DNA from 3 places in the Amycolatopsis sp. w19 genome. Region 1 is predicted to be linked to each of the others. Evidence: riboswitches for the same ligand, from Rfam matches in the RefSeq annotation. Region 1 holds a riboswitch; each other region holds the start of a gene.
The links. Region 1 has a riboswitch for S-adenosylmethionine ahead of ACSMFO_RS09910 (methionine ABC transporter ATP-binding protein). Riboswitches for the same ligand answer to the same signal wherever they lie in the genome.

Region 1 (10,283 bases):
GTGCCCGACGTGATCGACGCGGCGGCTTGAGTGGCCACACGCGGTCGAGCACGCCTGTGGAATTCGCCGCCGAACACCGGAACCGCCCGAACCATCCCCACCTCAGCATGCTTTCGCTGAACATGTTGGTGAATTGAAGGAGTGCTACACCGTGTCCGAGGTAACCCTGTCCGTCGAGCCCCGCACCGAATTCGGCAAGGGTGCCGCGCGTCGCACGCGTCGCGCCGGCAAGATCCCCGCGGTGCTGTACGGGCACGGCTCGGAGCCGCGCCACTACGCCCTTCCCGCCCTTGAGTTCGCCCGCGTCGTGCGTGAGAACGGCAGCAACGCCGTCATCACCCTCGAGCTCGAGGGCAAGAGCGAACTGGCGCTGACGAAGACCATCGTCGTCCACCCGCTGAAGAACTACATCGAGCACGTCGACCTGCTGGTCGTCATCCGCGGCGAGAAGGTCACCGTCGACATCCCCGTCGTCGTCACCGGCACCCCCGGCCCGGGCACCCTGGTCACCACCGACCTCGACGCCATCCAGATCGAGGTCGAGGCGCTGCACATCCCCGAGCAGGTCGAGGTCTCGGTCGAGGGCGTCGTCGCGGGTACCCAGATCAACGCATCGGACGTCATCCTGCCAAAGGGCGCCTCGCTGGTCACCGACCCCGACGCCCTGGTCGTCGCCGTGAACGAGGCGCCGTCCGAGTCCGCGCTCGAGGGCGAAGAGGCCGAGGCTGCGGAGACCCCCGCTGAGGACGCCGAATAAAGTCACCGGTGTGACCGAAGCAGTACTTCCCGGGGCCGGCGAGCAGATCCTGCTCGCCGGCCTCGGCAATCCCGGCCCCCAATACGCGGGCAACAGGCACAACGTCGGCTTCATGGTGCTCGACGAACTTGCCGGCCGCGTCGGCGGCAAGTTCAAAGCGCACAAAAGCGGCGCCGAAATCCTCGAAGGCAGGCTGGCCGGCCAGCGAGTGGTTCTGGCCAAGCCGCGTTCGTACATGAACCTCTCGGGCGGCCCGGTCGTGGGCGCGGCCCGTTTCTACAAGATCCCCCCGGCCGGTGTCGTGGTCGTCCACGACGAGCTGGACGTCGACTTCGGCGCGCTCAAGATGAAGCTGGGCGGCGGCGACAACGGCCACAACGGTCTCCGCTCGATCACCAAGTCCCTGGGCACGAAGGATTACTACCGTGTCCGTTTCGGCGTCGGCAGGCCTCCGGGGCGGCAGGATCCGGCCGATTTCGTGCTGAAAGACTTCTCGACGGTCGAACGCAAAGAGCTCGCTTTCGAGATCGATCGTTGCGCCGACGCCGTTGAAGCGCTTATCAGCGCTGGTCTCGCGGCGGCCCAGAACACCTTCCACGCTGGGTGAATCCGCTCACATGGCGGTGCGTTACAGCTCGTCACTCGAAGGCGTTTCACCACGCCCCTGATCGAGTCGTGGAATAGGGCGGACTCTTCCGGGGAACTCTCAAACCCGTTAGGACGGAATGCGGAGATCGCATTCCCCACCGAAACCGGAGAGAGTTTCATGTCGTTTACGGCCGAAGACATCACCGGCGCCACTTTCCCCAACGCCCCGATCGGGCGGCGCGGATACGCCAAACACGAGGTCGACGCGTTCCTGGAACGGATCGCCGACACGATCTCGGACCGGGACGACCTGACGGCCGCCGAGGTCCACCACGTCATGTTCTCGCGTCCGTTGATCGGGAAGCGCGGCTACGACGAACGCGAAGTCGACGATTTCCTCGACAAGGTCGAGGGACAACTCGCCCACCGCACCGGCCAGCACGCACTCCACGTGCCCGGCGCCCGCGAAGAGGACGAAGCCACCGCCGAACGCGCCGTCCCGGACCGCGGTCCCATCGAGACCCTCCGGGAGCGCTAGTGCCCGTCACCGCGTTCGAGGCCAGGACCCGGCAGTTCGACAGGGCGCCGATCGGTGCGCGTGGCTACCACGAACCCGCGGTCGACGCCTTCCTCGAACGGGTAGCGGCGACTCTCGACGGCGACGACGACCTGTCGGTTTCGGACGTCCACAACGTGGCGTTCGCCAAAGCGCCACTCTCGAAACGAGGCTACGACCCGGCAGCCGTCGACGCGTTCCTGCGAGACGTCGAGGGGACGCTGGCCGGGTTGTCCCAGTCCTCCGGCTACTACATAGTACCTGCCCTGGAACACACCCATAACCGCAAGCCACTGTGGCGACGCCGCTGACCAACGGGAGGTGCCGCGAAAGGGCCGGGCCGCGATACCCGCGGACCCGGCCCTTTCGTTTCAGCTGGTCGCCGCGTTCTTGGCGATCTTGTCCGCGAACTGGACGGCGGTCGCGGCCCGCTTCACCTTGCCCGAAGGCGTCTTCGGCAAGCTCCCCGCAGGGAGCACCACAACGGCGAAGGGCCGCATGTCGACGGCGCCGCGCACCTTGGCCGCGACCTCCTTCGCCAGCGCCTTCTCCGTCTCCGGGTCCCCGGCGAGTTTCGATTCGACGACGACCGCGAACCGTTCACGTCGGCTGCCGGCGTCGAGCCGCACGGCCACGGCGTTCCCCGCGCGCACCCCTTCGACCGAGGTCGCCGCCCGTTCGATGTCGGTCGGATACAGGTTCCGGCCGCCCATGATGATGACGTCCTTGCGACGGCCGCAGATCACGATCATGCCGTCGACCAGGTAACCGAGGTCGCCGGTGAGCAGCCAGCCGTCCTCGTCCTGCGTCGCGAGCGGACCTTCCATGGTCAGGTACCCCGGCGTCACGGCTTCGCCGCGCAGTCGGATCTCCCCGACCTCGCGTTCCCCGAGCACGGTTCCCTTGTCGTCGACGATCTCGGCCTCGAGCCCGTCGAGCGGCGGCCCGAGCACGGCGAAGGACCGGACCTCGTCGGTCCCGCGGCGCGAGTCGCTCTCGGGGACCGGCACCGCGCGGTTGTCCGTCTCGAGCGCGTCGGCTTCGACGACGTCCAGCGTCAAGCCGGTGAACAACGGCGCGAACGAAACCGCGAGAGTCGCCTCGGCCATGCCGTACGCCGGGAAGACGCATTCGGCGGGCATTTTGAAGCGCGCCCCGGCATCGACGAACGTCTGCACGGCCGTTTCGTCGATCGGCTCGGCGCCGTTCAACGCGATCCGAAGCTTCGAGAGGTCGTACTCGTTGTCATCCTCGACGCGGGCCATCCGCCTGCCCACGATCGCGTACGCGAAGTTCGGCGCGGCCGTGGTCGTGCCGTTGTACTTGCTGATCAGCCGCGGCCAGATCAACGGTCCCGACAGGAACTCGAGCGGCGTGATCTTGACGAGCTCGACACCGAACGTCATCGGGACCGTCAGGAAGCCGACCATCCCCATGTCGTGGAAGGTGGGCAGCCACGAGACCATCACGTCGACGTCGAAATCGAACTCGGCCCGATCGACCATCGCCTTGACGTTCGAATACAGGTTTCCGTAGGTGATCTGAACGGCCTTCGGGTCGGCCGTCGACCCGCTGGTCAGCTGCAGGAGCGCCGTATCCGATTCGGCCGTCGGCACGGGCTCCGCCAACGGTTCCGCTTCGAGCAGCTCGGTGATGACCTGGAAGGCGATGCCGTGCTCGGTGAGCACCGGCGCCAGCTGGTCGAACGGCTCGCCGAGCAGAACCAGGCCGGAACCGATCATCCGCAGCACACGAACGGTGTCCTCGGCCCATTCCGCGAGGTCGGTGCGCTGCGTCGGCTGGTGCAGCATCGTCACGCTGCCTCCGGCGAGCCAAACCGCCTGAACCGTCGGCGCGATCAGCGACGGCGCCGCCGCCAGGACCGCGACCGCTTTACCGGGCTCCAGCCCGGCCGCCACCAGACCCCCGGCGACCCGCTTGGCCTGCTCGTGAATCTCGGCCCAGGTCCGCCGAACCGGCTCCTTGGGCTCCCCGGTGACCATTCCCCGCTGCTGACCTCGCCCCGCCGCGGTGGCGACGAGCGTGTCCACGAACCGACTCATGCGCGTCACACTACTGTCCGCGCTGGAAGACCCGCGCGCCGTCGTGTGAACTCATTCGATCGCTTCGGAGGTCTCAAGCCACTGAGCTTCGACCTCCTCTTTCTCCGTTTCGACAGCCTTCAGTTCGGTGTTCAGCTCGATGAGCTTCGTAGGATCGGTCGCCGCGGCGAGCAGCGCCGCATGCAGCTTCTCTTCCTTCGCGTGCAGCTGGTCGAGCTTGCGTTCGAGACGGGACAGCTCCTTCTGCGCCGCACGCTGCTCCGCGGCGCTCTTCTTGGGCGCGGAGGCCTGAGCGTTGCCCGCCTTCCGGTCACTGCCCGCCTTTTCGAGGCTCTTGGCGCGCCGGTCCAGGTACTCCTCGATCCCGCCCGGCAAGTGGGTCACCTGCCCGTCCCCGAACAGGGCCACGATCGTGTCGCAGACGCGTTCCACCAGGTACCGGTCGTGCGAGACGACGACGAGGCTGCCCGGCCAGGAATCCAGCAGGTCCTCGAGCTGCTGCAAGGTGTCGATGTCGAGATCGTTCGTCGGCTCGTCGAGCAACAACACGTTGGGCTCGGCCATCAGAAGCCGGCACAGCTGCAGGCGGCGCCGTTCGCCACCGGAAAGGTCTTCGACCGGCGTCCACTGCCTCGCCGCGGGGAACCCCAGCTTTTCGGCGAGCTGCGAAGCGGTGAGCTCCTGCTTGCCGAACACGACCCGGCCGGACACCTCTTCGATCGCCTGCAGCACGCGCAGATCACCCGGCAGGTCGTCGAGCTCCTGCCGCAGGTGGGCGAGGCTGACTGTCTTGCCCTGGATGCGTCGCCCCGTCTCGGGCTCCTTGTCGCCGCCGAGCAGCTTGAGGAGCGTCGTCTTGCCCGACCCGTTGACGCCGACCAGACCGACCCGATCGCCGGGGCCGATCCGCCAGGTGACGTGATCGAGCAGGGTGCGGTCGCCGACGGTCAACGTGGCTTCCTCGATCTCCAGCACGGTCTTGCCCAGCCGCCGACGCGCGAACGCCTGCAACTCGACCGAATCACGCGGCTCCGGCACATCGGAGATCAGCGCCTCAGCCGCCTCTACGCGGTAACGCGGCTTCGAGGTCCTGGCCTGAGGGCCGCGACGCAGCCACGCGAGCTCTTTACGCGCCAGGTTCTGCCGCTTCTCCTCGGCGGTCGCCGCCAGCCTCGCCCGTTCGGCCCGCGCGAAGATCCAGTCCGCATACCCGCCTTCGTACTGCTCGACGCGGCCGTTGGTGACCTCCCAGGTCAGGCTCGCGACCGTGTCGAGGAACCACCGATCGTGCGTGACGACCACGACCGCGATCTTGCGGTTCAGCAGATGATCCGCGAGCCAGCGCACGCCTTCGACGTCCAGGTGGTTGGTCGGCTCGTCGAGGACCACGAGGTCCAGTTCGCCGGTGAGAGCGGCCGCCAGCGCCACCCGGCGGCGTTCGCCACCGGACAGGTTCGCGGTTTCCTTCTCGACGCCTAGAGCGGTGATCCCCAGACCGTCCATAATGGACCGGACACGCGCGTCAGCGGCCCACTCGTGCTCCGCGCCGTAGCGTTCCAGCACGACATCGCCGACAGTGCTGCCGGCGGGCAGCTCGGTCCGCTGGGTGACCACGGCCATCCGCAAGCCACGGACCTGACTGACCCGTCCTGTATCCGGCTCGCTGATCCCCGCGAGAACCTCCAGCAGCGTCGTCTTCCCGCCCCCGTTGAGACCGACGACACCGATACGCTGCCCCTCCGCCACACCGAGCGAAACACCGTCGAGCAGCGGGCGCACCCCGAAGGACTTGCTCACCGACTCCAGGTTGACCAAGTTGGCCATGCCTCAGCCGATCCTTTCCGAAAAGCTTGCACCACAACGAATTAGTCGATGTCCATTTCGGACACCCTCACGCGTGCACCCGCGGCGGTGACGGCCGCGGCGCGTCGTCGCCGCCGACCAGCCGCGCTCCGGGCACCGGCCCGTGCGCGACGCGTACCGTGCGGCAGACACCCGCGCCGGACAGCTCCGCGGCGACCTCGACGGCCGACTGGGCATCCGCGCACAGAAAGGCACAGGTCGGTCCGGAGCCGGAGACGGTGCCGGCGAGCGCGCCCGCGTTGACCCCCGCCCGCAAGGTACGACGCAGCCCCGGCCGCAACGAGACGGCGGCCGCCTGAAGGTCATTACCCAGAAGCAGCGCCAGCTGCCGCGGGTCACCGGACGCCAGCGCCTCGACCACCGGAGTGTGCGAACCGATCCGCGGCGGGCTGCCCTCTTCACGCAACTTGTCCAGCTCGCCGAACACCCTCGGCGTCGAAAGACCACGCTGGTCGAAGGCCAGGACCCAATGGAAGGTATGCCGCGACAAGACCGGCACCAGCTGCTCACCTCGGCCGGTGCCCAACGCGGTCCCGCCATAGAGCGCGAACGGGACATCACTGCCGAGCTTCGCGGCGATACCCGCCAGTTCGTCTCGGGAGATGTCGAGCTTCCAAAGCGACGCGAGCCCCACCAGGGTCGCGGCCGCGTCGGCGCTGCCACCGGCCATCCCGCCCGCCACCGGGATGCCTTTGCGCAGCACGACCCTGACCTTGGACTCGCCGTCCGCCTTGCCGACGTGTGCCGCCAGCGCCTGCGCCGCCTTCCAAGCGAGATTGTTGGCCCCTGTCGGTACGGTGCCTTCGCCTTCACCGTAGACCTCGACACCGGGATCCTCGGTGACCGCGACGGTCACCTCGTCGGTCAAGGAAAGCGCCTGGAACACGGTCACCAGCTCGTGGTAACCGTCCGGGCGTACGTCACCGACCGACAGGTGCAGGTTGACCTTGGCGGGAACCCTGACGGTTACTGGGGGCGGTACGACGGCGAGCACCCGTCAAGCCTACGTGGCCGTTCCACTTGCGCTGTCACCAGGAGAAAAGAGAACAGGACGAGTCGGACACGAACGGGCCGCCCCGGACGGATTTCGTCCTGGGCGGCCCGTTCGTGGAGGAATCAGGCAGCGACACCCTGCGGTCCGCGGACCGGGTGGGTCACGTGGCCGCCGCGTTCGGCGATCCAGGCAAGCGCGGCGTCCGCACGCTCACCGCGGACACCGAGACGGAACCGGCCCACCGGCGTGTCGCCGATCCGGGTCAGGCCGCCGCCGATGGTGGCGAGTTCGACGTCGAAGCGACCGGCGGCCTCCGGGAGCAACGCACCGACCGAGGCGAAGCCGACCAGCACGACGTCCACCGCGCGGTCGTACTTCGAGGCCTGCGCACGCCCGGTCTCGATCGCGGGAAGCAGCGCCTGCGCGGTACGGCTGTTCGGGTCGGAGACCAGGTCGAGCACGGTCCCGCGTTCGATGATCGCCCCGGCTTCCAGAACCGCGACGTCGTCGCAGACACGGCGAACCACGCCGGCGTCGGGAGTGGTGAGCAGCACGGTGACTCCGAGCTCGGCACGGGCCCGGTCGAGCACGGTGAGGACCGCGCCGGACTCCTCGGCCTGCACGCCGGCGGTCGGGTCGTCGGCCAGGAGCACGGACGGCCCGGCGGCCAGCGCCTTGGCGATGGCCACTCGGCGCAGTTGCCCTTCGGACAGGTCGCCCGGCCGCTGCCCCGCCCGGGGGGTGAGCCCGACCAGGTCGAGCAGGTTACCGACCCGGTTGCGCCGCTGCGGCCCGTCGAGACCGAGCTGTTCGAGCGGCGAAGCGATGTTGCCGGCGATGGTGCGCTCGGCGAGCAATTCCGGTTTGGTGCTCACGACGCCCACCTGCCGCCGGATCTCGCGCAGACGGCGTCCGTCGAGGGTCCCGGTATTGAGGCCGTCGAGGCGGACGACGCCGCGGTCGGGACGCTCCTGAAGACCGATGCACCGAGCGAGGGTCGACTTGCCGGAGCCGGCTGGGCCGACGACTCCGAACAGCGAGCCCGCTTGGATGTCCACGCTCACGTCACGCAGCGCGACGACGGGATTTCCGTTGAGGGGAAAGGATTTGGACAGGTTTTCGACAGTGATCACGAGAGGCTCCATGCGAATGGGGCGCTGCTTCTTTCGAGCGCGCCGACCGTCACCGAGTGACCGTCCGGAAACGGACGGTTTTCAGAGGTAAGGGAGAAAGACTCAGGCAGTAACGGTGGAGCGTCGACACGCACTTACCGTGCGGCGACCTTCATCGACGACACGTCGCCTGGTCAGCAGGAGCGGGTGGGTGACCCTGTTCATTAGGCACAGCCTCCATCGGTCCTGGCTGTAGCACCTGCCCTGTGGAGGGTGGTTGCTGCGACTTCGGCGAGCCAGGTCTCTCAGTCGCTCGGGATGGCTCACTGAGTAAAACCGATCCCACTGGATGAAAGCAAGCACGTAGGCGCAGATCACACGTCTGGTCGCGTCCATCATACAGGATCGGCCGTCCAGATAATGGAACACAGTCAGGCGTCTTCGACTTGCGCCAGGCGCGCTACCTGCTAAGACAACGCCGCTCATACAGATCGAGAAGGCTTACGCACGTGCCGACCTGACGCGGCTGACGTTCACGCGGTGCCGGTCACATCCGAGGCAGGCGATCAACCGGCGGCCGCGGCGATCCGCGCGAACTGGTGGACATCCAGCTGTTCACCGCGGGTCTTGGGGTCGATTCCCGCCTTCTCGAGCAGCTCCCCCGCGCGTTCGGCGGAACCGGCCCATGACGCCAACGCGGCACGCAAAGTCTTCCGCCGCTGGGAGAAGGCGGCGTCGACCACCGCGAACAATCGCTCCCGGTCCACGGACGACACCACCTCGCCCCGTTCGAAAGCGACCAGCGCGGAGTCCACGTTCGGAACGGGCCAGAACACCGCGCGAGGCACCGCGGCGATCTTGCGCGCCTTTCCGTACCAAGCGAGCTTGACGCTGGGGACGCCATAAGTCCGGCTCCCCGGGCCGGCCGCCATCCGGTCAGCGACCTCGGTCTGGACCATCACGAGACCGCTGGTCAGCGACGGCAGTTCGGCAAGCAGGTGAAGCACGACCGGAACCGCGACGTTGTACGGCAGGTTCGCGACGAGGGCCGTCGGACGCGCGGGCAGGTCGTCGGACGTGATCCGCAACGCGTCCGCGCCGACGACCGTCAGTCGTTCGGCCCCGCCCCGTTCGGCCCCGCCCCGTTCGGCCGCGGTATCCGGCAAACGCCCAGCCAGCACGGGGTCGATTTCGACCGCGACGACCTCGGCGCCGGTTGCGAGCAGTCCGAGGGTCAACGAGCCGAGGCCCGGCCCGACCTCCAGCACGACGTCGCCTTCGCCGACCCCCGAGAGGTCGACGATGCGTCGCACCGTATTGGGATCGTGCACGAAGTTCTGGCCGAGCTTCTTGGTCGGCCGTACGTCCAGCTCGGCCGCCAGCGCCCTGATCTCCGCAGGACCGAGCAGTTCAGTCACCCGACGATCGTAACCAGCCCCGGTGGGCCACGATTGGCCGGTGGACGACGTCGTACTCGAAGGCGAGAAAGTCCGGCTGCGCGACTGGAGGCCGAGCGACCTCCGACCGCTTCGCGACCTACTCGATCCCACGCGGCCTTGGCACGAAACGAACGGGCCCTATTTCGGCACCCCGACCGCGGCGGCGGCCGACTCGACGGCACGCGAACTCACCACGCCCAAGACCGAGCCCGTCGATCCTCGCACCAGCCTCGCCGTATGCGATCTGAAGGACGGCAGGTTGATCGGCAGGGTCAGCTGGTACTGGGAAAGCAGGCAGACCGACTGGCGGCGGATGGGGTTGGCGATCTACGACGAGCGGTACTGGGGCGGCGGGTACGGCACCGAGGCCTTGCGCCTGTGGACGACCTATTTGTTCGCTCGCACCGACACGCTCCGCCTGGACTTCGCCACATTCTCGGGGAACCCAGGAATGATCGCCGTCGGGCAGCGGCTGGGATTCGTGGAGGAAGGCCGGTTCCGGCGCGCGCGACGCTGGGCCGGAGGCGTGCATGACGCCGTCGTCTATGGGGTGCTCCGCGAGGAGTGGGACCGGTTGAGCGCGGAGCCGTGATCCCGCCGCCACCATCCGTATGGCGTTTTCGAACCGACACGTATCCCACTCCCGTGTGATCGGCGCAGGTCAGCGCAGGCGGAGCGTAATGATCATCCACCCGATCGATACCGTGCATTCGTTCGAATCTGCCTCGACAATCGAGGGATGACCAGCAAAAACAATCCCAAGGCCTTCCCGCTCAACCTGCCGGAAGGTGACGCCGAACTGCTCCTCGACGAGTTGCAGACACGGCTACGCGAAGGGCGACGTCTGTTCGCCGAAGTCGGCCAGATCCTGGCCGAGATCGAGTCACGTGGGGTCCGAGACCTCTACGGAT
Region 2 (10,283 bases), on a different contig from region 1:
TCATCTGGGCGTTCAAACAGCTGTGGGACAAGGGCCTGGTCTACGAGGGCTACCGCGTCCTGCCCTACTGCTGGCGCGACGAGACCCCGCTGTCCAACCACGAGCTGCGGATGGACGACGACGTCTACGCCAGCCGCCAGGACCCGGCCGTCACGGTCGGTTTCCGCTTGGAGGGCAACGACAACGAGCTCGACGGCACCTACCTGCTGATCTGGACAACGACCCCGTGGACGCTGCCGTCCAACCTCGCGACCGCCGTGCACCCGGACGTGCGTTACGTCGTGGTGGAAAGCGAAGGCAAGCGGTTCCTGCTCGCCGAAGCGCGCGTCGCCTCGTACGCCCGCGAGCTCGGCGAAGAGCCGGCCGTCGTCGGGCACTACACCGGCACCGAGCTGCTCGGAACCCGTTACGCCCCACCGTTCCCGTACTTCGCCGGGCACGAGAACGCGCACCGCGTGCTCTCCGCGGACTACGTCACCACCGAGGACGGCACCGGTGTCGTCCACATCGCGCCCGCCTACGGTGAAGAGGACAAGGTCGTCACCGACGCGGCGGGCATCGTCCCGGTCACGCCGGTGGACGCGCAGGGCAAGTTCGACGCGACCGTCTCGGACTACGCGGGCCAGCAGGTGTTCGACGCCAACCCGAACATCATCAAGGACCTCAAGAACGGCACCGGTTCCGCCGGCCGTCAGGGCGCGGTGCTGCTGCGCCACGAGACCTACGAGCACCCGTACCCGCACTGCTGGCGCTGCCGGAACCCGCTGATCTACCGTGCCGTCTCGTCGTGGTTCGTCGCGGTGACCGAGTTCAAGGACCGGATGGTCGAGCTGAACCAGCAGATCACCTGGTACCCGGAGAACGTCAAGGACGGCCAGTTCGGCAAGTGGCTGGAGAACGCCCGCGACTGGTCGGTCTCCCGCAACCGGTACTTCGGCACGCCGATCCCGGTGTGGCAGTCGGACGACCCGGCGTACCCGCGCACGGACGTCTACGGCTCCCTCGACGAACTCGAGCGCGACTTCGGCGTGCGCCTGGAAAACCTGCACCGGCCGTTCATCGACGAGCTGACCCGGCCCAACCCGGACGACCCGACCGGGAAGTCCACCATGCGCCGGATCGAGGACGTGTTCGACGTCTGGTTCGACTCGGGTTCGATGCCGTACGCGCAGGTGCACTACCCGTTCGAGAACACCGAGTGGTTCGAGCACCACTACCCGGGCGACTTCATCGTCGAGTACATCGGGCAGACGCGCGGCTGGTTCTACCTGCTGCACGTGCTGGCGACCGCGTTGTTCGACCGGCCGGCGTTCCGCACCTGCATCTCGCACGGGATCGTGCTCGGCTCGGACGGCCAGAAGATGTCCAAGTCGCTGCGCAACTACCCGGACGTCAACGAGGTCTTCGACCGCGACGGCTCCGACGCGATGCGCTGGTACCTGATGGCGAGCCCGATCCTGCGCGGCGGGAACCTGGTCGTCACCGACAAGGGCATCCGCGACGCCGTCCGCCAGGCCGTGCTGCCGTTGTGGAACTCGTACTACTTCCTCGCGCTCTACGCGAACGCCGAGGGCGTGGAAGGCAAGTGGCGCACGGATTCGAAGCACATCCTCGACCGGTATGTGCTGGCGAAGACGCACGAACTGGTGACCGACGTCGAGCACGCGCTCGACACCTACGACGTCGCCGGTGCCTGCTCGACCGTCCGCGACTTCCTCGAGGTGCTGACGAACTGGTACGTGCGCCGGTCGCGCGACCGGTTCTGGGCGGGCGAGCAGGACGCGATCGACACCCTGCACACCGTGCTGGAAGTGACGTCGCGGGTGGTGGCGCCGCTGCTGCCGCTGACCACGGAGGTCGTCTGGCGCGGGCTGACCGGCGGCCGTTCGGTGCATCTGGCCGACTGGCCGAACGCGCTCGACCTGCCCGCCGACGCGGCGCTGGTGACGGCGATGGACCGGGTGCGCCAGGTGGCGTCTTCGGCGCTGTCGCTGCGGAAGTCGAACAAGCTGCGCGTGCGGCTGCCGCTGGCCAAGCTGGTCGTCGCCGCGCACGAGGCGGACTCGCTGCGCGACTTCACCGACATCCTGCGCGACGAGGTCAACGTCAAATCCGTCGAGCTGACCACGGACGTCGCCGCGCACGGCGGTTTCGAGGTCGCGGTGAACGCCCGTGCCGCCGGACCGCGGCTGGGCAAGGACGTCCAGACGGTGATCAAGGCCGTCAAGGCCGGTGAGTGGACGACGTCCGAGAGCGGCGCCGTCGTGGCGGCCGGGATCGAGCTCGTCGAAGGCGAGTACGACCGGCGTCTGGTCGCCAAGGGCGGCGGCGCGGCCGCGGAACTGCCGGGCGGGGCCGGACTGGTGCTGCTCGACACCGAGGTGACCGACGAGCTGGCGGCCGAGGGCCTGGCCCGCGACCTGGTGCGGGTCGTGCAGCAGGCCCGCCGTGACGCCGGGCTCGACGTCGCCGACCGCATCGCGCTGACGGTGGACGCGCCGGAGGACGTGGTCACGGCCGCGAAGACGCACGAGGAGTTCATCGCTTCGGAGACGCTGGCGACTTCGGTGGCGTACGGCGCCGTCGCCGTCGCCGACGGCTCGGCCGGGACGGTCGGTGAGGGCACGAAGGTGACCGTGGCGGTCACCAAGGCCTGACCCTCGCGAGCGCTATGAAAGGTCCTTTCCTTGCAAAATTTGCGAGGAAAGGACCTTTCATTGCATTCCGGGGCGGGGTCTCGATCACCGGGATCACGAAACGGAATCGGAACCGTCGCTTTCTCGCCGTCGCCCCGCCTTGCGCGGGGGAAATCGGCAGGCTGGCGCCCGGGGGCGCGCGAGGGTGCGCGCCGTATGGGGGGAGAGCGAATCCATGAGTCCTGCCCGGAAAAGAGGGATCCTGATCGGCGCCGCGCTGGCGGTGGTCGCCATCGTGGTGGCCGCGGTGGTGCTGCTGGTCAGGGAGGACCGGGCGCCCGCGGCCTCCGGCGGTGGTCAGGGGGATTCCACCGAGAGCGCGCAGGAAAGCCCGGCGCAGGTCGCCGGCCGGTTCCTGCGGTTGTTCGACATGGGCGACCTGAACACCGCCCCGGTCGACGACCCGGCGGCGGCCACGACGGCCCTGTCCGGGACGCGCGCGGCGCTCAACGGGGCGTCGGTCAGGACGTCGCTCGGCGAGGTCCCGACGACGCCGGGCAACGCGACCACGACGTCGGCCACGTTCCACGTCGCGTGGACGTTCGCGGGCACCAGCGTCTGGAAGTACGAGGGCAAGCTCGAACTGGTGCGCAACGCCGGGAAATGGGTGGTCCGCTGGGCGATGTCGGTGATCCACCCGAAACTCGAAGCCGGGCAGAGGCTTTCCGTCGCTCCTGTTTCGGCCAAGCCGGTCGTGGCCGACCGCGACGGCAAGGCGCTTGTCGGCGGTGACGCGACGGGGGTCGCGCCGATCCTGCAGGGAGCGTTGTCCAAGGTCGCCTCCGGGGAGAGCAGCGGCGCCGGAGCGACCGTCACCGTGTCGCGCGTCGACGTCTCCGGCAAACCGGTCGAGACGCTCTTCGGGCAGGCCGCCGAGACCGACAAGCCGCTGGTTTCGACCTTGAGCGTGGCGTCCCAGAACGCCGCTCAGAAGGCCGTCGACGGCTTCGGGGGACCGGCGATCATCGTCGCGATGAAGACCTCGGGCGAACTCCTGGCGGTCGCGCAGAACGGCGCCGCCGGGAACCAGCCGAAGGCGCTCAACGGCCTGTACTCGCCGGGTTCGGCCTTCAAGATCGCCACGGCGACCGCGGCGCTGCAGCAGGGTGGCGTCTCCGCCGACTCCCAGGTGGCGTGCCCGGGCAGTGAGCAGATCGGCACCCGCACGCTCAAGAACGACAACGGGTTCGACCTGGGGACCGTCTCGTTGAAGACGGCGTTCGCCGCGTCGTGCAACACGACCTTCGGACGGCTCGCCGGGCAGTTGCCCGCGGACGGCCTCGCGAAGGCGGCGACGCAGCTCGGCCTCAACGCCGACTTCGAAATCCCGGGCCTGTCGACGGAGGCCGGGAAGGTGGAGCCGTCGGGCAGCGGTGACGAGCAGGTCGAGGCCGGGATCGGCCAGGGCAGGGTGCAGGTCAGCCCGCTGGGCGCGGCGCTCATGGCCGCGACGGTCGCGACCGGAAAGCCGGTCGTGCCGAAGCTGTGGCAGGGGCTGGAGACCAAGGTCAACGCCGGGTACCAGGCTCCGCCTGCCGGGGTGCTGAACCAGGTCCGCGCGATGATGCGCGAGGTCTGCACGACGGGGACCGCGAAAGCGTTGAAGGGCAGCGGAGCCGTCTTCGGCAAGACGGGTACGGCGCAGTTCGGCTCGGGCGCCGACGCCAACGGCTGGTTCGTCGGCTATCGCGGTGACGTCGCCTTCGCCGTCATGCTCGAAGGTTCCAACGACTCCAAGCCCGCGGTGCAGCTGGCGGCGAAGTTCCTGGCGGGCTGACGCTTCGGCCTCCGCCGAACCGTGCGTCTTCTACGGTGAAGGCATGGAAACGATCGCACTGGCCGAGGTCGCGGCCGTGCTCGCCGATCCGAGCCGCGCGTCGATGTGTCTCGCGCTGCTCGACGGGCGCGCCTGGACGGTGACCGAGCTGGCGGGTGCGGCCGAGGTGGCCGCGTCGACGGCGAGCGAGCACGTGACGAAGCTGACCGATGCCGGGTTCGTCGTGCGGGTCAAGCAGGGGAGGCACAGTTACGTCCGGATAGCCGACCCCCGGGTGGCCGAGCTGATCGAGCATTTGGCCCAGCACGCCGAACACCGGCCGGTGAAGGGGCTGCGGTCTTCCGTGCGGGTGAAGCGGCTCGAGTTCGCCAGGACCTGCTACGACCACCTCGCCGGGACGGTCGGTGTCGCGCTGCGGGACGGGATGCTCACCACCGGGCTGATCGACGACGCCGGCGGGTTGACGCTGACCGGGCGCGGGCGCGAGGTACTCGACACGCTGGGGGTGGAGATCGACGGCGGCCGCCGCCCGATGTTGCGCGACTGTCTGGATTGGACAGTGCGCCGTGATCATTTGGCGGGCCGGGCCGCCGCGGCGTTACTGTCTCACGGAGTGAGCGCCGGCTGGTTGTCCCGTGAGGGCAACCGCGCGGTGAAAGTCCTTCCCGCGGCGGAAGAACCGTTCGCGGAACTCGGTGTCGACCTGGTGGCCCTGCGCAGTCCGTAGTGGACAGTCTGTAACACAGGTAATCCGGACGCTTTTCGACCGGTACACGAACGTGTGACGATCACCGCCTCACTATTCTGGAGCCCTCACGGCGACCGGAACGGGAGGCGACATGGAGCAGCTCCCGCTCATCCTCGGCACCGGTGGTGCGGTGCTCCTCGTCGCCGTGATCGCCGTCCGGGTGTCGATCCGCGTCGGCCTCCCCTCGCTGCTGCTGTACCTGGGGATGGGTGTCCTGCTCGGCGAAGCCGGGTTCGGCATCCAGTACGACAACCCCGAGCTCACCCAGTCGCTCGGCCTCGCCGCGCTGGTGATGATCCTGTCCGAAGGTGGCCTCACCACCCGCTGGACGACCGTGAAACCCTCGCTGGGCATCGGAATCGCACTGTCCACAGTGGCCGTCGCGGTGAGCATCGCGGTCACCGGCGCGGCTTTGCACTGGTTGCTCGGCCTGGACTGGCGGATGGCGTTGCTGTGGGGCGCGGTCCTCGCGTCGACCGACGCCGCCGCGGTCTTCTCCGTGCTGAGATCGGCGGGGATCGGGAAGCGGCTCGTGGGCGCGCTGGAGATCGAGTCCGGGATCAACGACGCCCCGGCCTACATCGCGGTCGTCGTCCTCGCCGAGGGCGCGACCGTCGACTGGTCGCTGCCGCTGCTGGTGGTCTACGAACTCGCCGCCGGGTTGGTGATCGGCCTGGCGTTCGGCTGGGGCGGGGCGTTCGCGCTGCGCCGGGCGGCGCTGCCCGCCACCGGTCTGTACCCGCTGGCCACCGTCGCGGTGTGCGTCGTGGCGTACTCGAGCGGGCAGCTCGCCCACGCGTCGGGCCTGCTCGCCACTTACGTCGCGGCCCTGGTGCTGGGGAATTCGAAGCTGCCGCACCGGTCGGACACGCTTTCCTTCGCCGAAGGGCTCGGCTGGCTCGCGCAGATCGGCCTGTTCGTGCTTCTCGGCCTGTTCGCCTCGCCGAGCAGGATCTTCGAGAGCCTGGTCCAGGGCCTGGTCGCGGGCGCGGTCGTGTTGCTGCTGGCGCGCCCGTTGTCGGTGCTCCTGTCGGCGCTGCCGTTCAAGATCCCCTGGCGAGAACAGGTGTTCCTGTCGTGGGCCGGGTTGCGCGGCGCGGTCCCGATCGTGCTCGCGCTGATCCCGCTGTCGTCCGGGGTGCCCGGCGCGCAGGAGCTGGTCGACGCGGTGTTCGTGCTGGTCATCGTGCTGACGCTGCTCCAAGGGGCGACGTTGACCCCGCTCGCGCGAGCGCTCGGGCTGGCCCAGCACGCCGAAGCGCACGAGATCGACGTCGACTCCGCGCCGCTCGACGAGATGGGCGCGGAACTCCTGCAGGTCCGGATCAACACCGGGTCGAAGATGCACGGCGTCTACCTGGCCGAACTGCGGCTGCCGGTGGGGGCGACGATCAGCCTCCTCGTCCGCGACGGCACCGGCTTCACACCGAACAAGAACACGCGGCTTCAGGAACGCGACCAGTTACTCGTCGTGACCACCTCCGAAGCCCGTGAAGCGGCCGAACGACGACTTCGGGCCGTCGACCGCGCGGGCCGTCTGGCCAGGTGGAAGGGCGAATCCGGCCAGTAGGTCACGAACCGGCACCACCTGTTCGTCGGTTGATCTCAGAAAATTCTTCCCTTCTGTACTCCTTTTGGATTACTTTCCCCGCAATCGACTCCATCGAATGGGTGAGCGTCACGGGGTAAGGAGTACGCAAGGTGACGAAACTTCCTGCGCGGTTCGCCAGTCTGGGGGCCTCGGTGGCACTCGTCGGGGTGGTTCTCGCCGCCCCGACGGCCACGGCGGCCGGTGCCTTTCCCGCGTTCGGGCTGCCCTTCGAGACGGGCCAATCGGTCTACTCGGCGGGGATCCACTCGGACAACGGGAACTCCGGCGTGAAGAACGCCATCGACTTCAGCCCCGGCGACAGGACCGTTCGCGCCCCGCTGGCGGGCACCGTCCGGATCCAGCACTGCTCCGGCGGAGACTGGGTGACCGTCGACCACGACGGCGGCTGGCGCACCGGGTACTACCACATGGAGAACATTTCGGTCACCGACGGCCAGAAGGTCGTCCCCGGCGACGCCCTCGGCCGGACCGGCAACGCGCTGCCCTGCGGTGGCAGCAGCACCGGCGCCCACGTGCACTTCACCTTGTGGACCCTGCCCACGGCCGCCGCGCAGGGCGGCGACTCGCGCGACTTCGGGGTCGGCGCGGGCAACTGGAACGGCAAGTCCTACGACGAGGTCTCGACCACGGTCGCCGAGGCCTACGGCGAGGCGGTCGACGGCAAGACCTTCGGCGGCTGGCAGTTCACCGCGGGCACCGATCAGTACTCGGGTACCGCGACCGAGGTCTCCTCCCGCGCGACCATCGGACTGCCCGGCCGTTTCCGGGTCTGACCTGCCGTTGCCCGGCGCGGCGCGGCGCCGGGCAACGGCTCTTCCCACTTGCGGAGTACGTGAGCGGCGTCTCAAGATGCGGACGAGGGCTGGCTCGATCGCCCGCCCATCCGCTAACTTCGTCCGTAGGTCACGAGTGTCAGCGTCAAGCCCCGGCTAGCTGACCGGCAACCCTCCTACCGCGGTGGGGTGCCCCGGGTGAGGACCTGGCTCGTCGCGTGGTGCGACGGGCAAGCGCGGGATCCTCGTCGGGTCCCCTGGCCCGGAGGATGACGATGACCCTCGCTCTAGAACGCACCGGCACCCCTGCTGAAACCGTTGCCACGCAAGAAATCCCGACGGTCGCGGGTGCCGGTCTGCGGGTTCCGCTGGTCACCGGCGGCGACATCGGTTACGCCAACCTCGATCACGCGGCGAGCGCCCCCTGTCTGGACAAGGTCCGGGCCGCGGTCGACGAGTTCCTGCCCTGGTACGCCAGCGTGCACCGCGGGGCCGGGTTCGCCTCGCAGGTCTCCACCAAGCTCTACGAGCGCACCCGCGGAATCCTGCGGGACTTCGTCGACGCTCGATCGACCGACACCGTCGTGTTCACCCGCAACACCACCGATTCCTTCAACCTTCTCGCCCGCAGCCTGCCGAAGCACACATCGGTCGTCGTGTTCGACACCGAGCACCACGCCGCGCTGCTGCCCTGGAAGGGGCCGAACGTTCGTCGGATCGAAACGCCGCGCACCCGGCTCGCCGCGGTGTCCGCTGTGGACGAAGCGCTCGCGGACTGCCCGCAGGGGCCGCGGCTGGTCGTGCTCACCGGCGCGTCCAACGTGACCGGGGAACTGTTGCCGGTCAAGGAGATCGCGGCCGTCGCGCGGCGGCACGGCGCCCGGATCGCGCTCGACGCGGCGCAGCTCGCGCCGCACCGGAAGATCTCGGTGCGCGAACTGGACGTCGACTACGTCGCGCTGTCGGGCCACAAGCTGTACGCACCTTTCGGTGCCGGCGCGCTGATCGGCCGCGCCGATTGGCTGCGCGCGGCCCAGCCGTACCTCGCCGGCGGCGGAGCGACGAAGCTCGTCAGCCGTGACTCCGTGGTCTGGAATTCCGGACCTGAGCGGCACGAAGCCGGATCCCCCAACACTGTCGGCGTCTACGCGCTCGGTGTCGCCTGCGAGACGCTGGCCGCGAACTGGGACGGCGTCGTCGCCCACGAAGAGGAACTGCTGGCGCGGCTGCGTCGCGGCCTCGCCGCCATCCCCGGCTTCGCCGAACTGCGGCTGTTCGACGCGCCGGTCGACCGCGTCGGCACGCTCAGCTTCGTCGTCGACGGCTTCGACCCTGGCTGGCTCGCCGCGGTCCTTTCCGCGGAGTACGGCATCGGCGTGCGGGACGGCGCGTTCTGCGCGCACGTGGCGACCAAACGGCTGATCGCCGTCGCCGGTTCGACGGGCCAGCAGGCCGTGCGCGTGAGCCTCGGCCTGGGCAGCACCACCGAACACGTGGACCGGATCGTCCTGGCGTTGCGCCAGATCGTCGCCCGTGGCGCGCGCTGGCAGTACGAGAAGCCGGAAGGCCGCTGGGTGCCGGAAAACGATCCGCGCGAACTGCCCCCGTTCTGCGCCTGACCCACTACCCTCACCCCGCATGGGGAACGAGCGACCGCGTTACTGGTTTCCGCTGGCGCTGCTGGGATTCGCCCAGCTGGCCGTGGTGGCCCTGTCCGTCGGCACGCGTCGGTCCGAAGGGTGGTTCGCCTACGTGCCTTACGGGGACGGCGGCATGTTCGGCTCCGTCCAGAGCGCGGGGACGCCCCTGACCGCGGTTTCGGCCGGCGCCATCGGCAGGATGGACAACTGGCTGTTCGCGGTGTTCGTGGTCTACCTCGGTACGGTGCTGTTCTACGCCCTTCGGACGAAGACCATGCCGTGGTGGAAGGTCGCCGCGATCGCGCTCGGCGGACTGGTCGCCATCGTGCTGGCCGACCTGGTCGGTTACTGGGAATTCGATCTCGACGGCGACACCCGGAGCGCGATCCTGCTGACGGTCGGCCTGGTGCTGCTGGCCTGGCTGGAACGCAGCGTGCTGGTGCTGGTCGTGGCGGCGGCGTTCGTGGTCTGCGCGGTCGTGCCGCCGCAAGGACAGCTCGCACTGGTGCTGTCGTCGCTGGTCGCGCTCGCCGGGGCGTTCGCGGCCCTGCTGAGCAGGCCGAAGGCGGCCGCCGAGGAGGCCTGAACACGCTCAGTGGACAATGGGGGAGTGAGTACAGAGCCCGAAACCGCGCCACCATCGCCGCCGCTGCCCAAGAAGCGCGTCGCCGTGGTGTTCGTCGTCGCCGCGGTGCTGTGGGGGATCGACCTCCTCACCAAGCAGATCGCCGTGTCCACGCTCGAGGGCAAGCAGCCGGTCGAGTTCCTCGGCGGGCTCGTGTACTTCCAGCTGGTGCGCAACCCCGGTGCCGCCTTCTCGATGGCGACCGGGCTGACCTGGGTGCTCGCGCTGGTCGCGATCGCCGTCGTGATCGCCATCGTCTGGCTGTCGCGGCGGCTGCGGTCGGTCGGCTGGGCGATCGGCCTCGGCCTGGTGCTGGCCGGCGCGCTCGGCAACCTGACCGACCGCATCTTCCGTGCCCCCGGCCCGCTGCAGGGGCACGTGGTCGACATGATCTCCGCCTTCGCGCCGAACG
Region 3 (10,283 bases), on a different contig from region 1:
GAGGGCGCGGACGCCGTCGTGTCGGTCCACCTGTCCCGGGAGCTGTCGGGGACCTGGGAGGCGGCGGTACTCGCGGCCCAGGAGGTCGGACCGGACAAGGTGCGCGTGGTCGATTCGCGCAGCACCGCGATGGGGCTCGGGTTCGCCGCGTTGCGCGCGGCGGGCGCCGCCGCGGACGGAGCGGATCCGGCCGAGGTGGAGGCGGCCGCGGTCGACGCGGTGAGCCGCTCGGAGACCCTGTTCGCCGTCGAGACCCTGGAATACCTGCGCCGCGGCGGACGGATCGGCCCCGCGGCCGCCCTGCTCGGCACGGCGCTTGCGGTGAAACCGGTACTCCACATGTCCGAAGGCCGGATCCAGCCTCTGGAAAAGGTGCGGACGATGAATCGCGCGGTGGCGCGGCTGGTCGAACTCGCCGTCAAGGCGGCCGAAGGCGGGCTCGCCGACATCGCCGTCCACCACCTGGCTTCGCCCGAGCGCGCCGTCGAGCTGGCCAACCGGCTCGAGGAGTCGATCGACTGCCCGGAAGGGTGCGTGGTCTCGGAAATCGGCGCCGTCATCGGGGCCCACACCGGACCCGGTGTGCTCGGTGTGGTGATCCAGCGAGCGGGTTAGGGAAACCCGCCAGCGTCCCATACGGTCCCGACGGAAAACGGTGATCCGGCCTCGGCCGCGGCCGAGTTGTCCACAACACCCCACTTGTCCACAGCCTCGGGATTCTCCACTGCCGCCCGCCGTCCCCGCTCCGTAGCGTCGTTCACGTGTTCGACCAAACCGCCCGGTCACCGGGTCCCTCCGTCAACGCCAGGCTGGCGTGGCTGGCCGCGCAGCTGTCGTCGCCCACCCAGGGCCCGCCCGCGGGCAGGCTCGTACGCCGCTGGGTGCCAGCCCGGTTCACGGCGGACGGGATTCCGGTGAACCGACGGTGGTTCGCCGTGGTGGCCGTGCTGATCGCGGTGGCCGTGATCGTGGCCGGAGCGATCGCCTTGTTCGGACACCGGCCAGGGGCGGAAACCGTGCCGCCCCTGCCGTCGGCGAAGGCCGCCGGAGACGTTCCCGCCGCGGCGGGCAAGGCGCCTCTGGTGGTCAGCGTCGTCGGCCGGGTACTCAGACCCGGCCTGGTCACGATCCCTCCGGGCGCACGGGTCGCCGATGCTCTCACAGCGGCCGGTGGGGCACAGCCCGGAACGGATCTGACCGGAGTGAATCTGGCCCGGCGGCTCACCGACGGTGAGCAGGTGGCCGTCGGTGTCCCCGTTCCGGCCGCGGCCGGAACGGCGGCACCGGCGGGGAAGCTCGACCTGAACACGGCCACGGCCGAGCAACTCGACACGCTGCCCGGGGTCGGCGAGGTGATGGCGAAACGCATCATCGACTGGCGGTCCGGGCACGGCGGGTTCACCACCGTCGAGCAACTCCGTGACGTAGAAGGGATCGGCGAAAGCAAGTATCGAAAATTCCGGGAATTGGTGTCCGTCGGATGAACCCGTCCGCCGATCCGTCCGAAGTGGACACCGCGTCGTGGCGAGGTCAAGACCTGCGGCTGTTACCGGCCGCGGCGACGGCCTGGCTCGGCACTCTTTCCGGACTTCTCGCCGGCTGGTGGATCACGATGCTCTGCGGTGCGGCCGCCGTGGTGCTCGCGATCATCGCCGGTGTCCGTGCCCGCCGGACGGCGTCCCGGTGGGTGGCGGGCCTGGGTGCCCTGGCGGTCCTCGGCGTGCTCACCGCCGGCCCGGTGGCGCTGCGGATCCGGGCCGCCGAGCACGACGACCTCCGTGCCGCCGCCGCACGGGGGAGCGACGCCACCACGAGGGTGGTGGTCACCGAGCGGCCACGTCCGGTCCGCGGTGCCGGATACGCCGATCGCCGGGCGGGCACCCGCCTGGTGGTCATCGCCGCGACGGTGGACGCCGCGGTGACGGGTGAGCGGGCGGTGGATTCGGCCGGCCGGATCCTCCTGCTCGCCCCCGCCGAGGGGTGGAAGGACCTGCTGCCCGGGCAGCAGGTCACCGCCTCCGGGCGGCTCGCGCCGGCGAAGGGGGCCGAATTGACTGTCGCGGTCCTCTCGGTGCGAGGTCCACCGTCGAACGCCGGACCGGCGCCCTGGTGGCAGCGAGCCGCGGAATCGCTGCGCACCGGGCTCCGGGAGCTTTGCGCCGTCCTCCCGGAGGAAGAGGCCGGTCTCGTGCCCGGACTGGTCGTGGGGGACACGAGCACGCTCTCCCCGAGGGTGGAACACGAGTTCACCGACTCCGGCATGTCCCACCTGATGGCCGTGAGCGGTGGGAACGTGGCGATCGTCTGCGGCTCGATCCTCCTGCTGCTGAGAGTGCTCCGGGTCGGGCCGCGGACTTCCGCCACCGCGGCCGCCGTGGGGCTGGCCGGGTTCGTGGTCCTCGCCGGGCCCGCGCCCAGCGTGCTCCGCGCCGGGGTGATGGGGGCGGTCGGGCTGCTGGCGCTGGCACTGGGGCGCCGGGGTTCGGCGCTGCCCGCGCTGGCGTTCGCGGTGGCCGGGCTCGTGGTGGCGGATCCGGCGATGGCCGCCGACTTCGGGTTCGCGCTTTCGGTGCTCGCCACAGCCGGGCTCGTACTGCTGGCGCCGAAATGGGCGGAGTGGCTGGTCGGACGCGGTGTTCCGGCCGGCTACGCCGAGGGGCTGGCCATCCCGCTGGCAGCGTTCGTGATGACGGCGCCGGTCATCGCGGGCATGGCGGGATCGGTCAGCCTCGTCTCGGTGCTGACCAACGTGCTCGCCGCGCCGGTGGTCGCCCCGGCCACCGTGTTCGGCGTGCTCGCCACCGCCGTCGGACCGTGGTGGCCGTCGGCGGGCCGGCTGCTGGTCCGGTTGACCGAACCCGAGGCGAGCTGGCTCATCACCGTGGCCCGCCACGGCGCCCGGGCCCCGGGAGCCGTCGTGGACTGGCCGGATGGCTGGTGGGGCGGACTTTTGGCGGCCGGACTGCTCGCCGTGCTGCTCGTCGTCATCCGGTTGCGGCACGGCCGGATCCTGCTGGCGATCGCGTTGGCCACCGGGCTGGTCGTCTTCGTACCGGTGCGGGTGCTGGCACCGGCGTGGCCACCGCCGGCGTGGAACGCCGTCGCCTGTGACGTCGGACAGGGCGATGCCGTCGTCCTCGCCACGGGTGAGCAGGGGAGGGCCGTCCTGGTCGACACCGGGCCGGAACCGGGACCGGTGGACGAATGCCTGAACAGGCTCGGTGTGGACCGCGTGCCGCTGATCGTATTGAGTCATCTGCACGCCGACCACATCGGAGGTCTCGGATCCGTCTTCGAGGGCCGGTCGGTCGGAGCGGTCGCCGTCGGCCCGGGACGGGCTCCGGCGTGGGCGTGGCAGCAGGTCGCGGACGAGACGGCGCGCCGCGGGATTCCCTTGCTGGAGCTGGAGATCGGACAACGGCTGGAATTGCAGGCGTTGTCACTCGACGTTCTGGGGCCGCGTTATGTCACCCGGCGCTCGGTCCGTGAACAGGACGGCACGGTGATCAACAACGGTTCGGTCGTCCTGCGTGCCGGGACCCCGGCGGGCCGGTTGCTGCTGACAGGCGACATCGAGCTCGCCGCGCAGTCCGACCTGATGGCCGAGGGTGCCGATCTGCGTGCCGAGATCTTGAAGGTCCCGCATCACGGAAGTCGTTACACGGCACCGGATTTCCTCAACGCCGTGGCCCCGCGGGCCGCGCTCGTGAGCGTCGGTGCTGGAAACACCTACGGTCATCCGAACAAGTCCACTTTGGACAGCCTGGTGGCCGTCGGCGCGTCGGTCGCCAGGACGGACACGGACGGCGACACCGCGGTGGTCGCCGACGCGCGAGGCATCGCCCTGGTACGCCGGGGTGAGCCCCGTGGCCCGCCTCGTTCCTGAGGCGGGCCACGGGAACTCAGATACCGAGAGCCTCGCGGACCGCGTCGGCCGAGGCGCTGACGGTGGCCTTCGGGCCGATCTTGTCCTCGACGGCGTCGAGGGTCTTGAGGCCGTCGCCGGTGATCAGCAGGACGATCTCCTCGTCCGGGTTGAGCTTGCCGGTCTCGATGAGCTTCTTGGCCGTCGCGACGGTCACGCCGCCCGCGGTCTCGGTGAAGATGCCCTCGGTGCGGGCGAGCAGCCGGATACCCTCGACGACCTCTTCGTCGGTGACGTCTTCGATCGCGCCGCCGGTGCGGTTGACCACGTCGAGCACGTAGGGGCCGTCGGCCGGGTTCCCGATCGCCAGCGACCGGGCGATCGTGTCCGGCTTGACCGGCTGGACGACGTCGTGACCGGCGCGGAAGGCCGCCGAGACGGGGGAGCAGCCGGTGGCCTGCGCGCCGAACACCTTGTACGGCGTCTCGTCGACGAGGCCGAGCTGACCGAACTCGCGGAAACCCTTGTCCACCTTGGTGAGCTGGGAACCGGAGGCGATCGGCACCACGATCTGGGAGGGAAGCCGCCAGCCGAGCTGTTCGGCGACCTCGAAGGCCAGCGTCTTGGAACCTTCCGAGTAGTAGGGCCGGACGTTCACGTTGACGAACGCCCAGCTCTCCTGCTCGGCGGCGAGCTGGGTGGCGAGCCGGTTCACGTCGTCGTAGTTGCCGTCGACCGCGATCAGGTCACCGTCGTACACGGCGGTGGTGAGGATCTTGGCGCGTTCGAGGGTCTTCGGGATCAGGACGACCGACCGCCAGCCCGCGCGGGCCGCCGCGGCGGCGACGGCGTTGGCCAGGTTGCCGGTCGACGGACAGGCCAGCACGTCGAACCCGAATTCGCGGGCGGCGGCCAGCGCGACGGCGACCACGCGGTCCTTGAACGAGTGGGTGGGGTTCCCGGTGTCGTCCTTGACCCAGACCTTCTTGACGCCCAAGGCTTTCGCGAGCCTGTCGGCCTGGATGAGCCGGGTGGCGCCGGGTTCGGTGTTGGGGATCTCTTCGACGTTCGACGGAACGGGAAGGAGCTTCTTGTAGCGCCAGATGTTCTTCGGTCCGGCTTCGATGTCCTCGCGGCGCACGCGGCCGAAGTCGTAGGCGACCTCGAGCGGCGAGAAGTCCTCGGCGGAAACGAATTCGGGGGCGAGCGGCTGCCGGTGTCCCTCTTCCTTCGACACCAGTTCGACGGCCGGTCCGAGATCCGGGGTCTTGGTGGTGGAGGTCGTGCCGAGGGTTGCGGTCATCGCGAGGTTCCTTTCCTCATCTGCCCCGCCGGTGGCGGGCCGGAATTGGCACCGTGTTCGTCAGCTATCCCGCGATCGCGGGATGACAGGCTGACGCCGGTTGCCGGGGCTTCATCGGGCCGTTCCCTCTGCCCCTCTGGATGAGCGGTATTCGATTGTCGGCACGCGTGTCATCGCGTCGCCTCGCCAACACCGTACGACATGAGCCTCAGGTGGGGCCACCGTGCCCGGAACACATCACCGGACAAAGCACACGAGAGGAGGAGTGGCAGGATCGTCACCGTGACGACGCAAGCTTCCGCCCCATCGCCGCTGGTCCTGGTTCTCGGTGAGGAAGAGCTGCTGATCGAACGTGCGGTCCGCAGTGCTTCGGACGCGGCCAAAGCAGCGGATCCGACGGCGGATCTCACCCGGATCCGGGTGTCGGACCTCACAGTCCCGGCGCTCGCGGAAATGGTCAGCCCCTCGCTGTTCGCCGAGGGCAGGGTGATCGTCCTCGAGTCCGCGCACGACATCTCGCAGGAACTCGCCGACGGGGTGATGGCCTACGTCAAGGCGCCCGCCGACGGCATCGTGCTCGTCGTCGTGCACAGCGGAGGCGGCCGGAGCAAGGCCGCGAAAGGGCTTCCGGCCGCCTTGAAGAAGGCGGGCGCGGAGGTCGTCGAGTGCCCGAAGCTGACCAAGGCCGCCGAGCGGGAATCCTTTGTCCGCAACGAGGTCCGCCGGGTCGGCGGGAAGATCGACGGTGCGGCCGTGCTCGCGTTGATCGACGCCGTCGGCTCGGATCTGCGTGAGCTGTCGTCGGCGGCGACCCAGCTCGTCGCGGACGCCGGCGGGGCGGTCGACGAGCAGGCCGTCCGGCGCTACCACCGTGGTCGCGCGGACGTGAACGGTTTCGCCGTCGCCGAGAAGGCCGTCGCCGGTGACAAGGCGGCGGCGCTGGAGTCGCTGCGCTGGGCGATGCAGCTGGGCGTACCGCACGTGCTGGTCGCGGACGCGCTCGCCGACGCCGTCCGCACGATCGCACGGGTGTCCGGCGCCGGTCGCGGCAACCCGAATCAGATGGCGGGCGAGCTGGGGATGCCGCCGTGGAAGGTGCGCAAGGCCCAAGGGCAGGCCCGCGGCTGGGGGCAGGACGGTCTGGCCACCGCGATGAGGGTGGTCGCCAGGCTCAACGCCGAGGTCAAGGGGGTCGCGGCCAATCCGGAGTACGCCTTGGAGCGGGCTGTCCTGGAGGTCGTCGACGCCCACGGCACAAGCCGCTGAGAACGGCGAAGGGCCCCGGCGACGTGAGTCGCCGGGGCCCTTCGAAAGCCGATCAGAGAGAGTTCGCGCGCTTCGCGAGCGCGGACTTCTTGTTGGCGGCCTGGTTGGCGTGGATGACGCCCTTGGTCACGGCCTTGTCCAGCTTCTTGGCCGCGTCCTTCTGCAGCTCCAGGGCCTTGGCCTTGTCGCCGGCGTCGGCGGCCTCGCGGAACTTGCGGATCGCGGTCTTCACCGAGGACCGGATCGCCTGGTTGCGCTGACGCGCCTTCTCGTTGGTGGTGATGCGCTTGATCTGCGACTTGATGTTGGCCACGGGGGCGCTCCTCTTGAATCTCTCGGTGGTTTCACCGCCGCGCTGTGACCGGCCCTGCGTGCTCGTGGAGCGGCGCGGGTTTCCTCCATGACGGAATGCCACACGACGGTGAAGGGCAAGCTTAACAGCCGTCCCGGCGCGGCTCGCGCCAGCCTCGGGCGGGCTGCTTGCGGTACGGTGAAGATCGTAGTGCCTAGGGTTCCGCCGCCTGCCCGTTCAGCGAAACACACAATCAGGGCAGACGGGACCGGTCCGAGCGGCACCATCGGCGGAGCCGGAAGCACCGCCGTTCATCTGACGGGACAAAAGCCTGGAGGACCGGGTTTTCCGCATGCGCGGAAAACGTGAAAGGTCCGCTGTGAACGCCACCGCTCTGTCCTTCGTCGTCATCGCCGCCGTCATCCACGCGGGCTGGAACCTCGCCGCCAAGCGGATCCGCCGCGGCGGAGCCAGGTTCGTCTGGGCGTACTACAGCCTTTCCGCGATCCTGCTCATCCCCGTCATGGCGGTCTCGCTGGCCGTGGAACCACAACGTCCACAGTGGACCTGGCTGTTCGCCGCCGTGGTCACCGCCGTGTTCCATGTCACGTACGGCGTCGTCCTCCAACGGGGATACGCCGTCGGCGATCTGTCCGTCGTCTATCCCGTCGCCCGCGGTACCGGGCCGCTGATCTCGGTACTCGCCGCCGTCCTGCTGCTCGGCGAGCGGCCCGGGATCCTCGGCCTGGTGGGCGCGTTCCTCGTGGTCGCCGGTGTGCTGGTGATCGGGACCGGGCGGGCGCCGGCCCACGCCGACGCCGCCGACCGTGTCGCTCGCCGCAAAGGCCTGTTCTACGGCCTGCTGACCGGTCTCACGATCGCCGCCTACACGCTGTGGGACGCGCATTCGGTCACCGGTCTCGGTGTCCCGCCGATCGTGTACTTCGGAACCGGCGCGATCGTGCAGAGCCTGCTCATGGCGCCGTACGCGCTGAAGGACCGCGAGGAGATCTCGTGGCTCTGGCGCGAGCACAAGCGTGAGGTCGTCATCGTCGGCGTGTTCTCGCCCATCGCCTACCTGCTGGTGCTCTACGCCCTCCAGGTCGCCCCAGTGAGCCTCGTCGCGCCCGCGAGGGAGCTGAGCATCGTCTTGGGCGGTGTCGCCGCCTGGCTGGTCCTGGGGGAGGCGAACGCCGTCCGCCGGCTGGCCGGGTCGGTGGTGGTGCTGGCGGGTATCGCCGCGATTGCGATGGCCTGAACCCATCCGGTAGGGATTGAGCCATGGACGTGCTGAGCAGCAGGGTGCTGATCCACCCGAAGGACCTCGACGTGTCGACGGCGTTCTATCGGGACACCCTGGGCCTGGCCATCGACAAGGAGTTCCCCGGCGGGACGGTCTTCTTCGCCGGGAACGGGTCGATCGAGATCGTCGGTACCGGAGAGACCGGCCCGACCCCTGACGTCGCCTTATGGCTCCAGGTCCGGGACCTGGCCGCGGCGCTCCAGGAACTCGCGGAGAAGGGCTTGGAGCCGGTTCGCGGCGCGCGGCGCGAGCCCTGGGGGCTGGACGAGGCGTGGATCGCCGACCCGGACGGCACCAGGATCGTGCTGGTCGAAGTGCCGCGCGAGCATCCGCTGCGCACTGATCCGCGCTAGGCGAGGGGCTTGATCGCGCGCAGCTGAGCGGCGAGGGAGGCGGCGAAGCCCGGCGGGTCCCAGGTCCAGGTCTGCAGATCGACGAAGCCGGCGGCGGCCGCTTCGTCGGCCAGCTCGTGCCGGGACACCGGCAACCACTTCTCGTGCGACGAAAGCAGCAGCCTGCCGCCGGGGCGCAGCACCCGGAACAGTTCGGCGAACCCGGCCGCCCGGTCGTCCCACAGCTGCACGTTGTTGACGCTCAGGACCACGTCGACGCTGCCGTCGGGCTCACCGGTGGCGTCCGCGGTGCCCTGTCGCAGCTCCACCTTGTCGCCGCAGCGGCGGCGAGAGCGGGCGAGCATCTCCTGCGAGGGGTCGACGCCGATCGCCCGGCCCGCGCGTTCGGCCGTGGCCTGCAGGCCGATTCCCGGGCCGGGGCCCACGACCAGGGCGGTCTCGCCGGACTCGATCGACGCCAGCTCGACGACCCGAAGCTCGGTGGCGGCATTGCCGTGCGCCATCGCCCGCCCGCCGAACCGGCCGAGCAGTCCGCGGGGATGGCCGAACGTTCGGTCGAGCATTTGGGACAGTGAAGTACTCATACTTCGAGGGCACCACAGCTCATCACGGGCCGCATCGGGGATGACCCCCACTCGCACCCGGAGCGGCATGGGACCATAGAGGTGGCACACCCCGACCTTCGCGAGGAAACCCGTTGACGACGTTCGCCGACACGACCTTCACGCCCCCGGAGCTCATCCGGAACTTCTGCATCATCGCGCACATCGACCACGGCAAGTCGACCCTGGCCGACCGCATGCTGCAGCTCACCGGCGTGGTCGAGGAGCGGGCCATGCGCGCTCAGTACCTCGACCGCATGGACATCGAACGGGAACGCGGGATCACCATCAAGGCGCAGAACGTGCGCCTGCCGTGGAAGGTCGACGGCCAGGACCACGTCCTGCACCTGATCGACACCCCCGGCCACGTGGACTTCACCTACGAGGTCTCCCGGGCCTTGGAGGCCTGTGAAGGGGCGATTCTGCTGGTCGACGCCGCGCAGGGGATCGAGGCGCAGACGCTGGCGAACCTCTACCTGGCGCTCGAGAAGAACCTGCACATCATCCCGGTGCTGAACAAGATCGACCTGCCGTCGGCCGATCCGGACAAGTACGCGGCCGAGCTGGCGCACATCATCGGCTGCGAGCCTTCGGACGTGCTCCGCGTGTCGGCGAAGACCGGCATGGGCGTGACCGAGCTGCTGGACGAATGCGTCAAACAGGTGCCGCCGCCGGTCGGCGACGCGGACGCGCCCGCCCGCGCGATGATCTTCGACTCGGTCTACGACACCTACCGGGGCGTCGTGACCTACATCAGGGTCGTCGACGGCAAGATCACGCCGCGCGAGCGGATCAAGATGATGTCCACCGGCGCCACCCACGAACTCCTCGAGGTCGGGATCATCTCGCCGGAGCCCAAGGCGAGCAAGGGGCTCGGGGTCGGCGAGGTGGGATACCTCATCACCGGGGTGAAGGACGTCCGTCAGTCGAAGGTCGGCGACACCGTCACCTCCGAGCGCAAGGGCGCCGAGCAGCCGCTCGCGGGCTACCGCGAGCCGAAGCCCATGGTCTACTCCGGCCTGTACCCGGTCGACGGCTCGGACTACCCCGAACTGCGCGAGGCACTGGACAAGCTTCAGCTCAACGACGCCGCGCTCGCCTACGAGCCGGAGACCTCTGTGGCGCTCGGGTTCGGGTTCCGCTGCGGCTTCCTCGGCCTGCTGCACCTGGAGATCACGCGGGACCGGCTGGAGCGCGAATTCGGCCTCGACCTGATCTCGACCGCGCCGAACGTCATCTACAACGTCGTGCTCGAGGACAAGAGCGAGGTCGTGGTGACGAACCCCTCGGACTGGCCGT

Region 2: another riboswitch for S-adenosylmethionine. It lies ahead of ACSMFO_RS26820 (aminotransferase class V-fold PLP-dependent enzyme); the one in region 1 lies ahead of ACSMFO_RS09910 (methionine ABC transporter ATP-binding protein).
Region 3: another riboswitch for S-adenosylmethionine. It lies ahead of thrC (threonine synthase); the one in region 1 lies ahead of ACSMFO_RS09910 (methionine ABC transporter ATP-binding protein).

The regions. Positions count from the first base shown of each region.
Region 1 covers NZ_JBPQFM010000003.1:466,574-476,856, reverse strand. The annotation lists gene ACSMFO_RS09945 (50S ribosomal protein L25/general stress protein Ctc) at 152-757, shown strand; gene pth (aminoacyl-tRNA hydrolase) at 768-1,364, shown strand; gene ACSMFO_RS09935 (DivIVA domain-containing protein) at 1,524-1,883, shown strand; gene ACSMFO_RS09930 (DivIVA domain-containing protein) at 1,883-2,212, shown strand; gene ACSMFO_RS09925 (fatty acyl-AMP ligase) at 2,273-3,964, opposite strand; gene ACSMFO_RS09920 (ATP-binding cassette domain-containing protein) at 4,016-5,788, opposite strand; gene ACSMFO_RS09915 (4-(cytidine 5'-diphospho)-2-C-methyl-D-erythritol kinase) at 5,856-6,821, opposite strand; gene ACSMFO_RS09910 (methionine ABC transporter ATP-binding protein) at 6,944-7,954, opposite strand; SAM riboswitch class I at 8,168-8,258, opposite strand; gene rsmA (16S rRNA (adenine(1518)-N(6)/adenine(1519)-N(6))-dimethyltransferase RsmA) at 8,500-9,351, opposite strand; gene ACSMFO_RS09900 (GNAT family N-acetyltransferase) at 9,392-9,964, shown strand; gene ACSMFO_RS09895 (DUF222 domain-containing protein) at 10,112-10,283, shown strand, end outside.
Region 2 covers NZ_JBPQFM010000015.1:109,907-120,189, reverse strand. The annotation lists gene ileS (isoleucine--tRNA ligase) at 1-2,657, shown strand, start outside; gene ACSMFO_RS26840 (penicillin-binding transpeptidase domain-containing protein) at 2,872-4,473, shown strand; gene ACSMFO_RS26835 (ArsR/SmtB family transcription factor) at 4,517-5,200, shown strand; gene ACSMFO_RS26830 (potassium/proton antiporter) at 5,313-6,791, shown strand; gene ACSMFO_RS26825 (M23 family metallopeptidase) at 6,923-7,606, shown strand; SAM riboswitch class IV at 7,735-7,849, shown strand; gene ACSMFO_RS26820 (aminotransferase class V-fold PLP-dependent enzyme) at 7,882-9,225, shown strand; gene ACSMFO_RS26815 (hypothetical protein) at 9,245-9,832, shown strand; gene lspA (signal peptidase II) at 9,857-10,283, shown strand, end outside.
Region 3 covers NZ_JBPQFM010000004.1:201,909-212,191, forward strand. The annotation lists gene ACSMFO_RS11615 (DegV family protein) at 1-615, shown strand, start outside; gene ACSMFO_RS11620 (ComEA family DNA-binding protein) at 762-1,484, shown strand; gene ACSMFO_RS11625 (ComEC/Rec2 family competence protein) at 1,481-3,886, shown strand; gene thrC (threonine synthase) at 3,903-5,168, opposite strand; SAM riboswitch class I at 5,182-5,315, opposite strand; gene holA (DNA polymerase III subunit delta) at 5,451-6,434, shown strand; gene rpsT (30S ribosomal protein S20) at 6,487-6,747, opposite strand; gene ACSMFO_RS11645 (EamA family transporter) at 7,079-7,984, shown strand; gene ACSMFO_RS11650 (VOC family protein) at 8,008-8,382, shown strand; gene ACSMFO_RS11655 (class I SAM-dependent methyltransferase) at 8,379-8,966, opposite strand; gene lepA (translation elongation factor 4) at 9,080-10,283, shown strand, end outside.